Regions from separate parts of the Priestia sp. 53B2 genome, predicted to be linked through region 2. Evidence: riboswitches for the same ligand, from Rfam matches in the RefSeq annotation. Region 2 holds a riboswitch; the other holds the start of a gene.

Evidence for each region. Region 2 has a riboswitch for cobalamin ahead of ACN6NE_RS21260 (ABC transporter substrate-binding protein). Riboswitches for the same ligand answer to the same signal wherever they lie in the genome.
Region 1: another riboswitch for cobalamin. It lies ahead of metE (5-methyltetrahydropteroyltriglutamate--homocysteine S-methyltransferase); the one in region 2 lies ahead of ACN6NE_RS21260 (ABC transporter substrate-binding protein).

What each region holds. Positions count from the first base shown of each region.
Region 1 covers NZ_JBLZXA010000001.1:295,924-301,373, forward strand. Annotated here, with positions in the region: gene ACN6NE_RS01810 (acetate uptake transporter) at 1-250, opposite strand, end outside; gene metE (5-methyltetrahydropteroyltriglutamate--homocysteine S-methyltransferase) at 393-2,687, opposite strand; cobalamin riboswitch at 2,838-3,026, opposite strand; SAM riboswitch class I at 3,106-3,216, opposite strand; gene ACN6NE_RS01820 (hypothetical protein) at 3,297-3,548, opposite strand; gene ACN6NE_RS01825 (hypothetical protein) at 3,848-4,192, opposite strand; gene ACN6NE_RS01830 (metallophosphoesterase) at 4,340-4,714, opposite strand; gene ACN6NE_RS01835 (sugar porter family MFS transporter) at 4,973-5,450, opposite strand, start outside.
Region 2 covers NZ_JBLZXA010000027.1:154,399-159,848, forward strand. Annotated here, with positions in the region: gene ACN6NE_RS21240 (BrxA/BrxB family bacilliredoxin) at 1-63, shown strand, start outside; gene ACN6NE_RS21245 (class I SAM-dependent methyltransferase) at 198-977, shown strand; gene ACN6NE_RS21250 (YpjP family protein) at 1,360-1,962, shown strand; gene ACN6NE_RS21255 (thioredoxin family protein) at 2,151-2,465, shown strand; cobalamin riboswitch at 2,556-2,688, shown strand; gene ACN6NE_RS21260 (ABC transporter substrate-binding protein) at 2,948-3,907, shown strand; gene ACN6NE_RS21265 (adenosylcobinamide amidohydrolase) at 3,996-4,604, shown strand; gene cbiB (adenosylcobinamide-phosphate synthase CbiB) at 4,609-5,450, shown strand, end outside.

The DNA of each region.
Region 1 (5,450 bases), on a different contig from region 2:
GCCAAAATAACCCGAAGGCACCAAAAGCAGTTGCGCCGAAGGTATTATTATGTTTGAAATCTTGCATAGACGCGATTAACTGCCCTATTCCGCCTAAAAAAATCGCCCATGGCAATACCAATGAAACACCATCGGTTACCCCAAGCTTTTGAAACGATGCAACAAGTGTCACCATGGCAAGTCCAAATAGACCTAGCGCTGATGGATCCGCTGTTACAATTTTAACGTGCTGCGTACTGTTGTTACTCATGTTGTACCTCCCTGATTTTAAAAACACCTTTAAAAAGATACAAAAATGTAGGGGAAGTGTCAATGGATATTTTTGGCCTTTTAAAATCCCATAAGACCAAGCAGTGTAGCGGTTACACTGCTTAGTCTTTAATTTCTTATCATTAAACGTTTTGTAATAAATTTTGTCTGGTTTGTTTTGCAGACTCAACCATCACTTTTAAAGCTTCAACCGTCTCGCTGATTCCTCTTGTTTTAAGGCCGCAGTCGGGATTAATCCAAAATAATGCAGGATCAAGTACCTGCAGAGCGCGGTCAATGTTTCGCTGAAGCTCTTCAAGCTTCGGTACGCGCGGGCTGTGGATATCATATACGCCAAGTCCGATTCCTTGATTGTACGTATGTTTTTCAAATGCATAAATTAATTCACCGTGGCTTTTAGATGTTTCAATAGAAATCACGTCGGCATCAAGCGCTTTGATCGCATCAATAATCTCTTCGAATTCTGAATAGCACATATGCGTGTGAATTTGCGTCTCGTTTTGCACCGATACCGTGGCTAGCTTGAACGCATACACCGCAGCATTTAAGTAGCTGTCCCAGTTTTCTCGTTTTAACGGCAATCCTTCACGAAGCGCCGGTTCATCTACTTGGATCATTGAAATGCCCTGACTTTCAAGTGCTTCTACTTCTTTTCTAAGAGCAAGCGCGATTTGATTTGCCACGTCGTAGCGCGGGATATCATCACGCACAAACGACCAGTTTAAAATCGTAATCGGCCCCGTCAGCATTCCTTTGACCGGCTTATTTGTTAGAGACTGTGCGTAGACCGTTTCTTTGATCGTCATCGCCTGCTCGTACGATACATCTCCGTAAATAAGCGGCGGCTTCACGCAGCGAGAACCGTAAGATTGTACCCAGCCAAACTTCGTAAACTGAAAGCCTCCTAATTTCTCACCGAAGTATTCGACCATGTCCGTACGCTCAAACTCTCCGTGCACAAGGACATCTAAGCCGATGTCTTCTTGAATTTTAATCCATTTTTTTATTTCCTCGTTAATGTACGCTTCATATGCTTCATCGCTTAACTCGCCTTTACGCCATTTTAGACGCTCTTTTCGCACTTCTTTTGTTTGCGGAAAGCTTCCAATTGTTGTCGTTGGAAGAAGCGGCAGTTGAAAAGCTTCTTGCTGAACGCGTTGACGTACGTCAAACGGCGCTTGACGCTCTGCTTTATAGCTGTGCAGCTGCTTCAGCTCTTTTTGTACGTCTTGATGATTTCGAAAAGATGATCCATTTAATGCTTGAATTGCCTGTTTGCTTACGTTTATTTCTTCTTCTATTTTTTCTTTTCCTTGCTGCACCGCTTTTGTTAACAGCGCAATTTCCTTTAGCTTTTCATCTGCAAAAGAGAGCGCATTTTTTAACACTGGCTCAATGGTTTCTTCATTTTTCACCGTAACAGGAACATGTAGTAGACTTGATGAAGGCTGCAGAATCAAACGGTCTTTTGATACAGCTTCTTCAATTTCACTGATTGTTAAAAGCTGTTCATCCAGATTCTCACGCCAAATGTTTCGTCCGTCAATCACTCCTGCTGCCAGCACTTTATCAGTCGGAAACCCATATTGATTAAGCGCCGTGAGATTTTCTCCTCGGTCATGCACAAAGTCTAAACCAATTCCATGAACGGGAAGAGAAACAACTTCTTGGTAATAATCAACGCTGTCAAAATACGTTTGCAAAATGACTTTTACATTCGGTGCCGCTTTTTTCAAAGCTTGATAGACTTCTTTGTACAGTGCGAGGTCTTCTTTTGATAGCGTTGTAGCTAAAACCGGCTCATCTATTTGTACCCACTCTACTCCTTCCGCTTGCAGCTCCGCTAAGATAGTCACATAAAGAGGAACAAATTGTTCAACTACTTCTTTAAACTCACTTTTTTTATATCCTTTTGACAGCTTCACAAATGTTACTGGACCTAAAATCACAGGCTTGCCTTCAATATTCAGCTTCTGTTTTGCTTCTTTGTAAAATTGAAGCGGGCGATTTTCTACAAGGGACGGCGTACATTCCTCAAGCTCTGGTACGATGTAGTGATAATTTGTGTTAAACCATTTTGTCATCGTAGAGGCTACCGCACCTTTTGTTCCTCGCGCGATGTCAAAATACGTTTCAAGCGATACTGGTCCTCCGTCATAATCAAAGCGCTTTGGCACTAGACCAAACATAGCGGCTGTATCTAACACATGATCGTATAAGCTAAAATCACCGACTGGAATTAATTCAATTCCTGCATCACGCTGTTTTTTTAGATGTGCTAGACGAAGAGCTTCAATTTCCTGCAGAAAGATATCTTTCTCTAGCTTTCCTGCCCAAAACTGCTCAAGCGCTTTTTTCCATTCTCGTTTTTCACCAATTCTTGGATAACCTAAGTTTGAACTTTTTACACTGCTCATTTTTTCCACTCCCTGTATATTTTTTTATCGATAAACTAAAAAATCTCTCTTTTCGAAATGAAAAGAGAGATGATACGCATACTTAACTAAAGTTGAGATAGCCTGTTTTTCCCAACACGTATTCCTCACTCCTCTCTATATCCCGTAGAGCTTAAGTGCATACAACAGGCAGGTCTCCTGACTTAGGTTCATCGCTTCCTATCCCTTCCCATTTCAACATGAAACAGTGGTTAATAAGTTGCTCCCCATTACAGTGGCGGGACCGCGCCGGCTTTTCACCGGTCTTCCCTTTTAAGCTGCGTATATTCGTTACACAGCACCTGATGCATTTTTATAAAATTGTTCATTCAAAACATATTCACATAAAATAAAAAGCCTCTCTATCACGAATAGAGAGGCATAGTATCTATGAAATCCTCTCTTATTTTCCAAAGCTGTACGCTTTGCAGGATGTAGCACCTTTTCAACAAGAATGTTAAATGGTTGCCGGGCTTCACAGGGCCAGTCCCTCCGCCTCTCTCAATAAGAGTTTTAATTATTTATAATATTTTGAATGTAGAGTCATCTTAACACCTTACATTTATGTTGTCAAAAGAAATTTCAAAAAAATTAGTTTTCAGGAGGCGTTGACGCTAATTTTTGCCTTAACAATTTGTAATCATCTTTTCGATGTGTTTCGATTAAATCTTTTGCTCCTTGGTGATAGCCTGAAGAATAAATGTACTCTACCGCCGTTTCAATAAGCTTTCTTTTTTCTTCGGCACACTCCCGATCCATTAAGGGGAACAGTCTACCTAAAAGGTCATTTAAATCCTCCTTGATAAAACGATCAAGTCCTTCTTGCATCTTTTCGTTTGCCATGATTGCTCCTCCATTTGCTGTGTATGTTCTAAGCCTTTATAAACAGGCATTTCACTGTAAATTTTAAGATAAAGTTAAGTCATTAAACAGTATATCAAGTGAATGTTTTTCTTTAATTACATATGTAATACAAATATATGACAAATATAGAGAATATATCATCATTCATTATCTATTATAACGTTTGACTTAGCCTTCTGCTACAAGGTTTCTTTAAACATTATGCATAATCTTCCAAAAGTCTGGCTGTGAATCACGGGCACGCTTTTGGCTAAACCTAGCTTTCTACTTTCTTGTTTTTACAAACAATTTCTTCGAGGTCGTCCAAAATCCTTCCAAAGAAGAGGACCTAAAATGTCGTATCTGCTTACAAAAAACTCCGTAAAATTATAATTATTTAAAATTAAAGGCAGCTCAAAATCAAGGGGAGCACCGGCGCCTCCTGACAATACAAAATCAGTGCCTCTTCCAAGCGTAAACGTCCCGTTTCTATTTTTTCTAATAAACTGTTCGTCATATGCATGCACGTGGCTAACGAGCACTTTTTTCACGCGGTGCAAGTCAAAAAATTGCTGACTTTGAGGAGTCGTTACAGGAAACCCTTCAAGGTTTGACCACCGGCCAATATTTGGCTGCGCATGCATGGCTACAACGGTATTACGAGGAGCATCCTCTAGCTGCTGCTCTAAATAATTAAGCTCTTTATCTGTAAATCCATATATTTTATTCTTGGGACTGATGACATTATTTAATGCGATGCACCGGAAGTTGAAGATAGGAATATCAATGATTCAGTGTACTTTTCCGATAGTAGCTCTGAAGTTTTCGAGATTGCTTTCATCAAGGTACAGTTCATCATGATTCCCTACGCATACAAACATAGGAATGTTTGGTGCGATTTTTTCAACAACCTTAACAAAGTGCTCCAAGTACTCTTTTTTCCCTGTATAGACGGTGTCTCCCCCATGAATAATAAACAGCGGGTCCAATTCCACCGCCTTTTTTAATACAAGCTCAAATTCACCGCTCATCGTGAAACAATTATCGTTTGGTCCGTCACCTCTGCTGTCACCCATAAAAACAAAGTTAAATGGATCTCTCGGATTTAATTGTTTAATTCTTTGCTTTAATAACTTTTCAGAACGTTCATGAAGCGTCAAATTCATCAACTAGTTAATCCCCCTATTACTAAATAAATTCAGTTAAAAGTAAACAAGCTTACTTATTTATATGAGAATTTGTTGATGAAGGTCACTACCTTCTTGTAAGCAGAACGCACATTTAAATTAGTTTCCATAGCCTATCTATCCTTTCATTTTGTTAAGCACTGATAGGGCAACATAAAAGCTAGAATCCTCCTAATCTAAAAAAGAACCCCTTGCTGAGATAGCAAAGGGTTCTTACAAGTAGAGCGTTCACCATAATCAAACGTACTTATTACGCTCAACCGGACTTAAAGACTTCCTTGCAGAACGAGCTGCCATGTCCGTTTCAATTTGCTCTAGGCTACGTCCTTTTGTTTCAACAACTACAAAACGTATGAAGAATAATCCGAGAATACAAATGATCCCGAACGTTGAAAAGATAATGCCCAAGCTAAACTGATCAGCTAAAATAGGAAACACAAGCCCCACTGCCAGCGATCCTGTCCAGTTAAAAGCAGATGAAATCCCAGCACCGATTCCGCGTACAGAAAGCGGGAAAATTTCTCCTACAATGATCCACGTAAGCGGCGCCCATGAAAACGCATAGCAAAGGATAAAGCAACAAAGAGCAATTAACGTAACCCAGTTAACGACGACTTCATTAACACCTAATGCTCCTAGAATAGCCGGTGTGAAAAATGAAAGAGCCATACCCGCGCCGCCAATCGTAAGAATGGTACGGCGGTTGAATCTATCA
Region 2 (5,450 bases):
GGTCAGCCTTTAGAAGTTATTTTTGAAAACATTTTAAATGGCTTTAAGCAGCACTGTTCATAAAATGTCCTGCTTTTGTCACATCTAGTATATAGATTTTTAGAAAAAAATCGCATATACTTTATAAGAAAAAGGATGTCTATCGGCATCCTTTTTCTTTATGTAAATAGCCAAACAGTGTAGGGGGAGTTATGAAAGTGATTGTTACGACTGCTGGTCGAACAAATGAACAGATGATTGTAAAAGCCAAACAAGTAGCCGCTGATTTAAGTATACCTTTTGTAGTAAGAGAGAAGAAATCCGTTGCAGATCTTCAAAATTTTGAAGCCGCAGACGTGCTGGTTGTCGGTAAGAGTAGAGTAGAATTGCATGTCCAAAATGAAGAAGAACCTATTTTTTTTCATCCAAACTCCGCTATGTTTAGAGTGAAGAGATGGCTGCGCGGAGAACGTGATCCGTTTATTGAAGCTGCTGGTTTGGAAAACGGAATGAGCGTGCTTGACTGTACACTTGGTCTTGCATCGGATAGTATGATGGCGAGCGCAGCGGTAGGGAAAAGTGGAAAAGTTGTCGGACTAGAAGGCAACCGCTATGTAGCTTATTTAGTCAAACAAGGACTTTTAAATTGGGAAAGTGACGTACAAGAGTTGAACGATGCAATGAAGCGTATAAACGTGGTTCATCAAAATTTTGAATCGTTTTTGGCGTGTTGTGAAGATAAATCTTTTGATGTTGTTTACTTTGATCCTATGTTTCAAGAGCAAATTGATGAATCGAATGGAATTAACGGTATTAAAGCAATAGCACTGTATACCACGCTAACGCCAATGGCTATACAAGAAGCAAAAAGAGTAGCCAAACAAAAGATCGTGCTAAAAGATCATTGGAAAAGCAGTCGTTTTGAAGAACATGGATTTACCGTGCAAAAACGAAAAACATCAAAATTTCATTACGGGACAATCGATATACAAAAATAAACAAAAAAGTAAAATGAATAACGATCATTGAAAAGACTTCCAAAACCTTTTAGGAATTAAAAAGTTTTGGAAGTTTTTTTTTATGAATTTCATCTAAAGTTCATAAAAGTATGATATATTTTTGAACATAAAAATACTTTTTGTGTTTAAGCATCCAGCAAAAAAGGAATATCTTGTATAGGTTTCCGCTCGGTGTGACAACCTCAAACAGAAGAAGGAAGGTGCTAATTAAAAAGTCGTCGAATGCCCGTAGACAGCATAAATGAATAAGCAAATATAGGTAAAAAATTAATAAGTATGTTACAATACCTAGTGAGTTATGATAATGAATTTTACGATATGAAAAGACCATATGGGAAAAGATGAGAAAGGAAAGATACGAATGCCTAGATGGATAAAAAGAATGCTAGTTGTATTTATTACAGTATTTACATTTGGGCTTGTCACTCCACCAGAATATTTATACGTTGATGATGCAAAAGCGGACAAGCAACATAAAGCAGGGTATGTAAGAGAAACAACTCCTGTCACGGCTGTTATAGAAGATATTCATTTGCCATATGAAGAACCAAAATATGAAGACGTTTCATCATTTGTTACGTATGCAATGGAATCAGCTGAAAAACAGTCAGTGGAAAAATTCGGAACAAAAATTGGGCCTGTCATTGAAGATGAATTTCGTCAAGCAGTGTTACCTAAAATTGAAGAAGTGCTGACCGACATTGGCACTGAACGTGAACAGTCAATTCAGAATCTCGAGATAAGCGAGCATCCTGCTGCTGGCTACGGTGAAAAGATTTTCCATGTATATGACCGGGAGACCGGTCAGGACTTAATACGGTTTCATGTACGGCGTGAAAACCCTCCAAAAGATGGATACTGGTTTAATTTTCACTATCATGCGGCTGCAGATAATTTTCAAAAGCATTATGATTTAGGGAAAATTTATTGGAACCGAAACATGCCGCCTAAATGGTTTAGCTGATAATAGACACAACATTCTACGATTTCGAAATGTTAGCTTTTTTAAGCTAGCATTTTTTTACGTCTAAAACCGTTATGGTCTAAATAAGCTGAAACATTAGCACAACGATAAAAAAATCGTTTATAATGAAGTCAGACTTCTTACCATAGAATAGTGAGAAGGAACGAATAGATGCTGGAGGTAACACAATGAAACAATTTACGGAAGAAAAACAATTTCGCGAACAAATTAAGAACGAAACACTAAGCGTTGGGATTTTTACGACAACGTGGTGTCCTGATTGCAAACGTTTGGATATGTTCATTGATGAAATCGTTGACGAAAATACAGATAAAGCATGGTTTAAAATTGACAAGGATGAGTTTGAAGAACTTTCTGCTGAAAACAATGTAATGGGTATTCCTTCTCTTCTTGTATATAAAAACGGTGAAAAAATTGCGCACTTGCACAGTGCAAATGCTAAAACGCCTGAAGCGGTCCGTGAATTTTTAGCAACTCTTTAATTCCTTAAGCTGCGAGAGCATTCTCGCAGCTTTTTTTGTGAGAATGGCTATTTCCATTTTTCTATGAGTGGGGTATACTAGGACAAGTGAATAAACGTAAAGCAATAAGGTCTCAATTTAAAGATTGAGTGAAAAGGGAAGTCTGGTGAAAAACCAGCGCGGTCCCGCCACTGTAAGCGCTTTGTGCGTAAGTCAGGAAACCTGCCTTATTGTTAGCTGTGAAACCTTCGAGGAAGGGTGAAGCAGGGTAATGAACATACATATCAAGTATAGTGAACGGATTCTTTTCCTGCTTATCTTGACGTTACCTGCTTTGCTTTCAATTGAAAGTAAAGCTTTTTTATTTTGAAGCTGCCGGCGAGCAGTATACATAGTCAAAGCGGAAAAAACGGGATAGCGCTGCTTTTTGCATGATCATTTGCTTTTTCTTTAACGTGGAGGTTTCGTATTCACAATGAACAATATATAGGGGGAGTATTTAGATGAAAAAATGGCTATCGTATTCCATTATTACACTGTTAGTCATCGTACTTGCTGCATGCGGTGCAGGCAGCCAAAGCAACAGTGATAAAAAAACGAAGCAAGATACGGCACAAACGTCACAAGCTGCATTTCCAGTGAAGGTAAAAGACGCGCGTGATAAAGAAATTACGTTGAAAAAACAGCCTAAGAAAATTGTTTCATTAATGCCAAGTAATACGGAGATTGTATATGCCCTTGGTCTTGAAAAAGAATTAGTTGGTGTCACAAGCAACGATGATTATCCTAAAAGCGTAAAGAAAAAAGCGCAGGTAGGAGATATGAACGTTAATGCAGAAAAAGTTATTGCTTTAAATCCTGATTTAGTGCTGGCACACGCTTCAAGTATGGGCGTTTCGGATGAAGTATTTAAACAAATTGAAAGTGCGGGTATTCCGGTATTTGTTGTAAAAGATTCAACAACGTTTGATACGGTTTATGATTCTATTGCGCAAATCGGTAAATTAACGGGTAAAACAAAAGAAGCTAATCAAACAATTAAAGACATGAAAGAAAAAGTAGCTTCAATTGAGAAAAAAGCAAAAACGATTTCAAAAGAAGATCGTAAAAAAGTATGGATAGAAGTATCAGGAGCTCCTGAGATTTATACAACAGGAAAAGGTACGTTCATGAACGAAATGCTTACTATGATCGGTGCTGATAACGTAGCGGCTAGTGAAAAGGGTTGGGTTAAGTTTTCTGAAGAGCAAGTTGTTAAGTTAAACCCTGACGTTATTATCGCAACGTATGATGCAGACAAAAATGAGATTATGAAGCGTCCCGCTTGGAGCAGCATGACTGCTGTAAAAGAGGGTAACATCGAGAAGGTTGATCAAAACAAAATCAACCGCTTAGGACCTCGTATTGTAGATGGCTTAGAGGACTTAGCAAAAGCAGTATACCCTGAGGTGTACAATAAATAAGAAGAGGGACCATATTCCAGTTCGAATTGAAAAGGGGATTGGTCCCTTTTCACATCTTAAAATTGAAGAACGGCCTGAGCTTTTAATCATGAAAACCGAGACTTCTTATAAAACATACAGCTCAGGGGTTTTAGGAACAGGCATTACGGAAACGGACACCTTTTACAATCGATTTGTTCACAAAGACTATTATTCAGATACTCCTTCTTTGGAGTATGAGCAATATTTGATGAAAGAAAATGTGCGCCATGAGCAAATCGTAGGGTTGATGACAGCCGTTTGGTTAAAAGAAAGAGCGGTTTACTGTTATGAAGACTACGGAGTAAGAGTAGCTTCCGTGATAACGGCTGGAGTAGGAAACGCAGTAGATATTACAGCTGACGAAGCTGTCCCGTTCTATTCCTCTCCCGGTACAATTAATATGTTTTTTTTCGTGGAAGGTACGCTTACGGATGCTGCGTTTTTACAGCTTTTTATTGCGGCCACAGAAGCCAAAGCAAAAACGCTGTCACAGCTGGGTGTCATAGATCCAGCTACAAAGACGATTGCTACAGGAACATCTACGGACAGCATCTCAGTTGCAGCGTCTCAGCAAGGACCATTATATGAATATGCAGGCTCTATGACTGCTTTAGGTCAAGCGGTAGCCAAGCTTGTGAAAATAAGCTTAGAGCAGGGACTTAAGGGAAAGAGGTGAAGAAATGAGTATTACACAAGCGATAATTGCACACATGACGGCCATGACGATTGCTTTACTAATTGACCGAATCATAGGCGACCCCGAAAATTGGCCGCATCCCGTTCGCTGGTTTGGCAAGTGGATTTATTGGATGGATTCTAGATTAAATAAAGGTGCAGGAAAACGATTCAAAGGATTGCTTCTTGTGATAAGTATGGCTGTGCTCGCAGGAGTTGTTCCCTTTTTATTCCTCCATGCTTTGTACGGAGTTCATTTTATAGCAGGTGTTTTAGTAGAGGGCGTAATGATTGCGACTACTATATCCACTCGTTCTTTAAGCGAAGCTGCTTATAAGGTACAAAAGCCGCTTCAGCTAGGAGATATGGAGAAAGCTAGATATGAAGTAAGCATGATTGTGGGACGAGATACAGATCGTTTGTCAGAAGGAGAAATTGCCAGAGCGACGGTAGAGACCGTGGCTGAAAATACAAGTGATGGTATTACAGCTCCGCTTTTTTATGCATTTATAGGAGGAGGAGCCCTAGCCTTTTTTTACCGAGCTATTAACACGTGTGATTCGATGGTTGGGTACAAAAATGACCGCTACTTTCTGTTCGGCTACTTTAGTGCAAAAACCGATGACGTATTAAACTATATTCCAAGTCGGTTAACTGCAGTGGTGATGACGGCTGTTAATGTAGTAAAAAGCCAGTATTCTCTTGGGCATGTAACGAGTTTGATTAAGCGTGATGCTAAGAAGCATCCCAGTCCAAATAGCGGATACGGGGAAAGCGCAGTGGCTGCTCTTTTAGGTATTCAACTCGGCGGGCTTAATACATATAAAGGCATAGAATCTAATCGTGC